DNA from 2 places in the Ferrimonas sp. YIN67 genome. Region 1 is predicted to be linked to the other one. Evidence: predicted binding sites of a transcription regulator. Region 1 holds the regulator's gene; the other holds the start of a gene.
What was found. The regulator LexA, encoded in region 1, represses DNA repair genes until DNA is damaged. The targets are predictions, from matches to a motif close to TACTGTATNNNNATACAGTA.

Region 1 (3,755 bases):
CATTGATGTTGCACATCAACTGGTTGGCCAGTTGATTGACTGCTGGTGTCAGCCAAGGTTGTTTGCCCTCATCCGGGTTACTCTCTTCGCGCCATTGGGGGTGGGCTTCATTGAGGAACTGGTGGATGGTGATGGCCTGGCCGAAGTTCACATAACCCTGGCCGTAATTACGCAGCTTACGGATGGCGGAGAATACCTGCCAGGCGCTCTCTTTTTCCTTTTTCTTGCCGGCGAGCTCCTTATGGTAGGAGGCAACCTCCATCACGTGGTCGTAGCCCAGGTAGACAGGGACCAGGGTGACCGGGCGCTCGAGGCCGCGCAGGACGGAGTTGACGGTCATGGCGATCATGCCGGTCTTGGGCGGCAGCAGGCGGCCGGTACGGGAACGCCCGCCTTCGGTGAAGTATTCCACCGAGTAACCCCGCTTGAACAGCTGATCCAGGTATTCGCGGAAGACGGTGGAGTACAGCTTATTGCCCCGGAAAGAGCGGCGGATAAAAAAGGCACCACCCCGGCGGAAGATGGGACCGGCCGGCCAGAAGTTCAGGTTAACCCCGGCCGCGATATGCGGTGGGACCATACCCTGACGATAGATCACGTAGGAGAGTAGCAGGTAGTCCATATGGCTGCGGTGGCAAGGCACGAAGACGATCTCGTGGCCATCCTGGGATAGCTGGCGGACCTGCTCGGCACCTCGTACGTTGATCCCGCGGTAGAGTTTGTTCCATAACCAGGTGAGGACGCGATCCCCAATCCGGAACAGGCTGTCCGAGTAGTCGGCCGCGATCTCGTCCAGGTATTCCCGCGCTCGCTGACGGGCTTTCTCTTCGGAGATCTTCTTGCTCTTGGCTTCGTCGGCGATGGCGCTCTTGATGGCCGGGGCGGCAAGCAGGGCATGGAAGAGGGCTTGACGGTCCGGCAGGCGTGGCCCCGTAGCGACGGTGCGCTGGCGGCCGAAGTGGACCCGTGCGACTCGCGCCAGCTTGCTGGCGATGGTGCCGTCGGTACCATGATTGTTTGCCATATAACGCAGAGAAACGGCGCGGGAGAAGCGGATAAAGTTATCCCGGCCCAGGACGGAGAGGATCAGGGTTTTACGCAGCCAGGTTGGATTGTTCTTGTTGAGCAGCGTGGCACTGACACTCTCCTCTTTACCGGGGTTTCGGCCCCACAATAGGCTGACCGGCACGACCTGAACGTCCAGTTCCTCGTGATCCCGATGAAGTTGCAGCAGACGCTCGAAACGGGCCTTGAAGTCGGTGCCATTACCCTGTCCGAACAGGGGCGTGGTTCCTTCCAATGCCACCAGGCGTTCGAAGATCTCTCCCTTGAGCTCTAGAGGCTCGAACGGGCTGGGCAGACCGAGTTTGAGGCAACACTCATGCAGTGCCAGACGGTCGGAGAAAGAGTCGTTTGGAAGGACATAAACGATGGGTCGACTGAGATCGAGATCCAACTCGGTAATCGGCCGTTCCGGGATCGGCTTGCTCTTCACCATCAGCTTTTGCATCCAACTGACCGGTCGCTGCCAGTGGTTTAGGATTGTGTTGCTCACGAGGGTTGCTTCTCTGGGATATTGAATGAGTTGCGCAGAGTGTACACCCAAAGCGCTAGGCAGGCAGCTATCTGACTCTCAGAGCGGCAAGTGCTTCGCAAAGAGTGGCTGTATTTTGTCCACTCTGCCGTCATCATCGGACCAGTTTCCTCGAAGTTTTTCCTCATCCACAACAGATTGCTGTTGAAATCACCAGCTACCTGTATATGATTACAGTATCAATACTGTACGAATACACAGGGATCGCCATGAAGCCGTTGACGCCTCGCCAGGAACAGGTGTTTAACCTTGTTCGCCAGCACATGCTGGACACCGGAATGCCGCCAACCCGGGCGGAGATCGCTCGTCAGCTGGGCTTTCGCAGTGCCAATGCGGCGGAAGAGCACCTCAAGGCGCTGGCACGCAAAGGCTATATTGAGATCGTACCCGGCACTTCCCGGGGGATCCGGGTCCTTTATAACGAGCCTGAGCCAGAGCAACTGGGTTTGCCGCTGATTGGTCGGGTCGCCGCTGGTGAGCCCATCCTGGCGCAGGAGCATGTGGAATCCCACTATCAGATGGATCCCACCCTGTTTCGTCCCGAGGCCAACTATCTGCTGAGGGTGCGCGGAGACTCCATGAAGGAGATTGGTATCCTCGATGGTGATCTGCTGGCCGTCCACCAGACCCGAGAGGCCCGTAATGGCCAGGTTGTAGTGGCCCGGGTGGGCGATGATGAAGTGACGGTGAAGCGCTTTCAAAAACAGGGTAACGTCGTTTATCTTCACGCCGAAAATGAAGAATATGAACCGATTGTCGTCGATTTGGCAGAGATCCCCCTTACCATTGAGGGCTTGGCCGTAGGCGTCGTCAGAAACGGAGACTGGCAATAATGAAAACGCAGCAGGGAACGCCGCACAATCATCCTGGCCTTTGGCAAGGCACCCGCCGGCCCTGGTCCACCGCCCAGTCGACCTGCTGTTCACCCGGAGCGGGCGTCAATGTCCTCGGGGCCTTGATGCCTGCTTTGCGCGAACTGGCCGAACAGGCTGGCTGGATAGTCCTGATCAACCCTCCGGCCGACAATTGGCTTTCCTTGCTGGCCCAGGCCGGGATCGATGCCCGCCGTGTCCTTCGTGTGCGCTGCAGTGATGATGTGGAGGCGCTGTGGGCACTGGAGCAGGCCATGCTGGGGGGGACCTGTGCCGTGGCCTTTGCTTGGTTGCCAAAAATAGATGAGCGGGATGGACGGCGTTTACAGCTCGTACAGAAGCGTGCCTATTGTCCTGCATTTCTGATCCAGGGCGCCAATCAGGAAACCCTTCACCTTCCGAATCTTGTTCACTGAATAATTACTCCGAAGTGCTTTTGTGATCTTGATCAACTAACGCACAGCCTGTAGCTTAAACTCCGGAAACATTGCACAAATTTAGGCAGTTGTAATGGCAGATGTTGCGCAGCTGGACACGCGTATGCCCATGCCCGTTCGGGGAAGGAGCTGACATAGAGCCAGGTTGTACTGTGCAAGCTCTTTCTGGTCGTTGCGAAAGCAATGCTCAGAGGAGAAGTGTCTGTGACGTACAAGCTGTTGGGCTGGTGCCTGGCCCTGATGGTATCGCCATCCATCGCCAATGAGTCGCTCTGGAATATGACGCCTGGGGTGACCGAGATCAGTCAGCGGGTCTATGGCCTGCATATGACCATTTTTTATATCTGTTGCCTGATCGCCCTGCTGGTCTTTGGCGTGATGATCTATTCACTGATCCATCATCGCAAAGCCAAGGGAGTGACTCCCGCCAATTTCCATGAAAGCACCAAGGTGGAGATCGCCTGGACCGTGGTGCCCTTCCTGATCCTGATCGGCATGGCCGTACCCGCCACCAGCACCCTGATCGCAATGGAAGATCCCAGCGATGCGGATCTGACCATTCAGATCACCGGCTCCCAGTGGAAGTGGCACTACCAGTATTTTGGTGAAGAGGTTGGCTTCTTCAGCCTGATGTCTACCCCGAGGGAACAGATCGATAACCTGGCAGCAAAGGGTGAGAACTATCTGCTGGAAGTCGACAAGCCTTTGGTGCTGCCCACCAACCGCAAAGTGCGCTTCCTACTGACCTCAGATGATGTGATCCACTCTTGGTGGGTGCCTGCCTTTGCGGTCAAGAAGGACGCCAACCCCGGATTTATCAACGAAGCCTGGACCCGGGTCGACGAGCCCGGG
Region 2 (3,755 bases), on a different contig from region 1:
CCTCGGTAAACACCTTGGGCGGCTCGGTGAGCTTATCGAGGATCTCCCCCCGCTCACAGTGCAGCACCTCCCCTTGACTCAGGCGCGGCAGGCTTTGCTCCTCCTGGGTGTCCTCACCACGGAGCGCTTTGCCCCCCAGCAAGGTGCGCCAGCCTGGTGCCACCAATTGACGCCCCTTGGCCAGGAAGTGGCCCCCGGCGATCTCAAACTCCAGCCGGGCTTCGGCAAAACGGGCGGGGGGGTAAAACTGCATCAGATACTGGCGGGCGATCAGGCCATACACCTTGGCTTCATTGGCAGACAGTGAACGTCCTCCCGAGGCCTTGGGGGTGGGGATGATGGCGTGGTGCGCTCCTACCTTGGCATCGTTCCAGCAGCGGGATTTCAGGCTCAGATCCGCGCCCTCCACGGCACTAGCCAGCTCGCCATGGTTCGACCGGATCGCCCGACACACAGCGTCAGCTTCTTTCCAGTGATCCTTGGGCAGGTAGCGGCAGTCGGATCTGGGATAGGTGATCAGCTTATGCCCCTCATAGAGTTTCTGGGCACAGGCCAACACCTCCTTGGCCGACAATCCAAACCGTTTGGCGGCGTCGATCTGCAGGCTGGAGAGGGAGTAAGGCAGAGGCGCCGATTGGGGCTTCTCTTTAAACTCCGCTTCGGTCACTCGGGCATCCTGGCCTTGGATCCGCCCGGCCACGTGCTCCGCCAGCTTTCGGGACAGCAGGCGACCGGACTCATCCAGCCACTGGGCACAAGCCTCGCTGGGCTGCCAGCGCGCCCGGATGATCCCCTCGGGGTGGGCGATCAAGGCATCGAGCCGGTAATAGGGTTTGGGCACAAAGCCCTCAATCTCCTGGTCTCGCCGAACCACCAGGCCCAATACCGGCGTCTGTACCCGTCCAACGGACAACACCCCCTGGTAGCCGGCCTTGCGCCCCAGCAGAGTAAAAGCACGGGAGAGATTCATGCCATAGAGCCAATCGGCCCGGCTGCGGGCCAGGGCCGAGACGGACAGGGGCATAAATTCGCTGTTCTCCCTCAGCTGAGAGAGGGATCGCTGCACCGCCGCCGGGTTGAGATCGGCGATCAACAGACGCTTGATCCCCGCCCTGCGTGCCGAGCTGACGCCCAAGTGATCGATCACCTCATCCACCAGCAGCTGTCCCTCACGATCCGGATCCCCGGCATGCACCAGCGTCTTGGCCTGCTTGAGCAACTTGCGGATCACCGCCAGCTGCTTGCCCATGCCACGGCGGGCCTTGAGCTGCCACTGTGCCACCCGTAAAGGCAGATCTTCCATCCGCCACTGCTTGTACCTGGGATCGTAAGCCTCCGGCTCCACCTGCTCAAGCAGGTGACCCACGCACCAGGTGACGCAGTCGCCGTTTCCCAGCTCGATATAGCCTTCATGCTTGATATGGGGTTTGGGCAGCACGGCCGCAATGGCCCGGCCCAGGCTGGGTTTTTCGGCAATATAGAGACGATCCATGGCTTTCGAAAACGAGAAACGATGGCCACAGGGTAATCAAGCCGTAGAAAGGAGGCAACAAGAACTGTATATAAACACAGTGCAGGAGCGGTTTGTGCTCAATGCCCGATGTTGGCATCGATACTGCAGTCCCGCCCACTATACAGAGTGATCCAGCAGGGTTTTCGGGAGGCACGCATGAGCCAGGTTGTGGGTTTGATAGGTAACAGAGTACAAGATCCGGAATATAACGTTCATAAAAACAAACTGTTAGAAAGCCTAAGCGTGCCGAATCCCAAGATCTTCAGCCTCCGCTCTTGCTGGCTAGCCATCGCCCCAAGCGAAGCGTTATCCCCCGAGTGCTCCCTGCAATCCGCCACGCATATTGCAACCCTGTTGGGCCACCCCCTGCTCAGTGGCCACTACCAGCAGGATCTGGCCCGCCTGTGCCATGAGAAGGCCCCCGGCACGCTGTTGCAGCAGGCCCAGGGCGCTTTTACCCTGCTGCACTATGACAAGCAGGCGGGCACCTTGGGGATCTACCATGATCGCCTCGCCCTCAAACCCCTCTACTGGCTTGAGCAACCCGGTCTGATCGCCTTTGCCAGCCAGCAGCACAGCCTGAGCGCTCTCCCTGTCTCACTCACCACAGATCCCGTGGGTCTCAGCGCCCTGGCCACTCTGGGGTTCGCCCTGGGAGAGCGGACCCCCTACCGGGAGATCCGCTGCGCCCGACCCGGCGAGGCGCTGCAGTTGAGTGCCAGCGGGATCCGCCGTCATCGCTATCTGCACTGGCCCAAAGAGCAAGCCCCCGCCCCTCAGCAGACTCTGGTCGAACGGCTCGACAGCGCCTTTAGCCAGGCGGTTGATCTCAGCCTTGGGAGCGACAGTGAGAGCCTCACCACCCTGTCCGGCGGCCTGGACTCCCGAGTCATTTCGGCTGCGCTGCTGCGTCGTAAACAGAAGATCCGAGCCCTGAACTTCTCTCGCCCAGACAGCCAGGACAGCCTGTGTGCCCAGGGGTGGGCCGACAAGGTGGGCCTGGATCTGATCCGCATTCCCGTTACCGATACCCAGGGGATCACGGTCGAGCAGCGCCTGGGCCACAACCTGTCAGAGGCCGACCGGGGACGACGACGGATTGTCTGGTCCGGCAATGGCGGCAGCGTCTGCGCCGGGGGGGTCTACGTCGATCTCGGGGTGCAGCGGGCGATCACCACCGGCGATCCAGAAGCCGTGATCGATGCCTATATCGAGCAGCAACAGGCCTATCTACCGGCACGTCTGCTGCATAATGGGCAGCAACTGCAGGACGATCTCAAACAGGATCTGCTCAATGAGTTGCTGCGCCACCAGGACCGCCCCCTGGCACGGGCATTTCAGCTGTTTCTGTGGGAACAGGATCAGCATCGCCACCTGGCCGGGCCGTTTGAACAGTTCGCCGATTATCGCCTGGAGTTTCATCTGCCCTTTTACTCCGCCGCGCTGCAGGATGCGATCCTGGCAGCCCCGGCCGAAGCGGTAAACGGCCACCGGCTCTACATGGACTGGCTCGAGCTCTGCTATCCGGATACCCTGCTGACCCCCTGGCAAACCTATCCGGGCCACCTCCCCTGCCCCTTGCCGGCACCCGCCCTGCCCCAGTGGCAGTTTGCCGGCCGCCGCAGTCGGCGCCAGCGCCGAGATATGATCTGGCGCCACTGGCGCGGTCAACGTTCGAAGCAACTGCGCCCGGGCTCGGTGGCCCTGCTGTGTCTGGCCGATCTGCTGGGCGTGCGCAACGCCGGTCCCAGCCTTCAGGCTCTGCAGATCTTCAACCGTTATGGCGCACGCTGATCGCCTCGCAATAGCTGCCTTCACGACTGCGGGGCGTAAACCAGAGATAGCGGTAGGCATCAGCCCCCTCCGGCAGATACGCCTGCCAGCGGATGCGTGGTTCCTCGACCTCCAGCAGGGCAATGCTGAGGCTGCTTGCCCCCGAAGCCTTCAGATGAGCCGGCACCCCCTCCAAGGCGACGTGGAACCCGCCGGCCAGCAGCAGCCCCCCATCGGCCGCCTGGCTGGCCAGGGCGTGCGCCATGCTCGCATCCCTGGCCACCTGGATCTGCACCATGCGCGCCATCCGTGTTCTGGGCAGCTGACCGCAATGCTGCTGGTACATCAGCTCTCCCCAGGCGCCGCGCACCCTGGGCTCTACCTGTCGATAGGAGGCGTACCAGGGCGCGTCCGCAAAAGCGCTCTCCCCCTCGGCCATCGCCCCGGCCAGCTGCGTCGTGGTCAGGTT

Region 2: a site for LexA is predicted at 1,555-1,574, ahead of AC2D8U_RS16605 (DNA topoisomerase III). Genes of this name have one in related genera too.

Annotation. Positions count from the first base shown of each region.
Region 1 covers NZ_JBXVVJ010000009.1:166,858-170,612, forward strand. The annotation lists gene plsB (glycerol-3-phosphate 1-O-acyltransferase PlsB) at 1-1,555, opposite strand, end outside; gene lexA (transcriptional repressor LexA) at 1,804-2,427, shown strand; gene AC2D8U_RS17640 (SulA-like leucine-rich domain-containing protein) at 2,427-2,882, shown strand; gene coxB (cytochrome c oxidase subunit II) at 3,144-3,755, shown strand, end outside.
Region 2 covers NZ_JBXVVJ010000008.1:163,020-166,774, reverse strand. The annotation lists gene AC2D8U_RS16605 (DNA topoisomerase III) at 1-1,492, opposite strand, end outside; gene AC2D8U_RS16600 (asparagine synthase-related protein) at 1,670-3,307, shown strand; gene AC2D8U_RS16595 (ChaN family lipoprotein) at 3,285-3,755, opposite strand, start outside.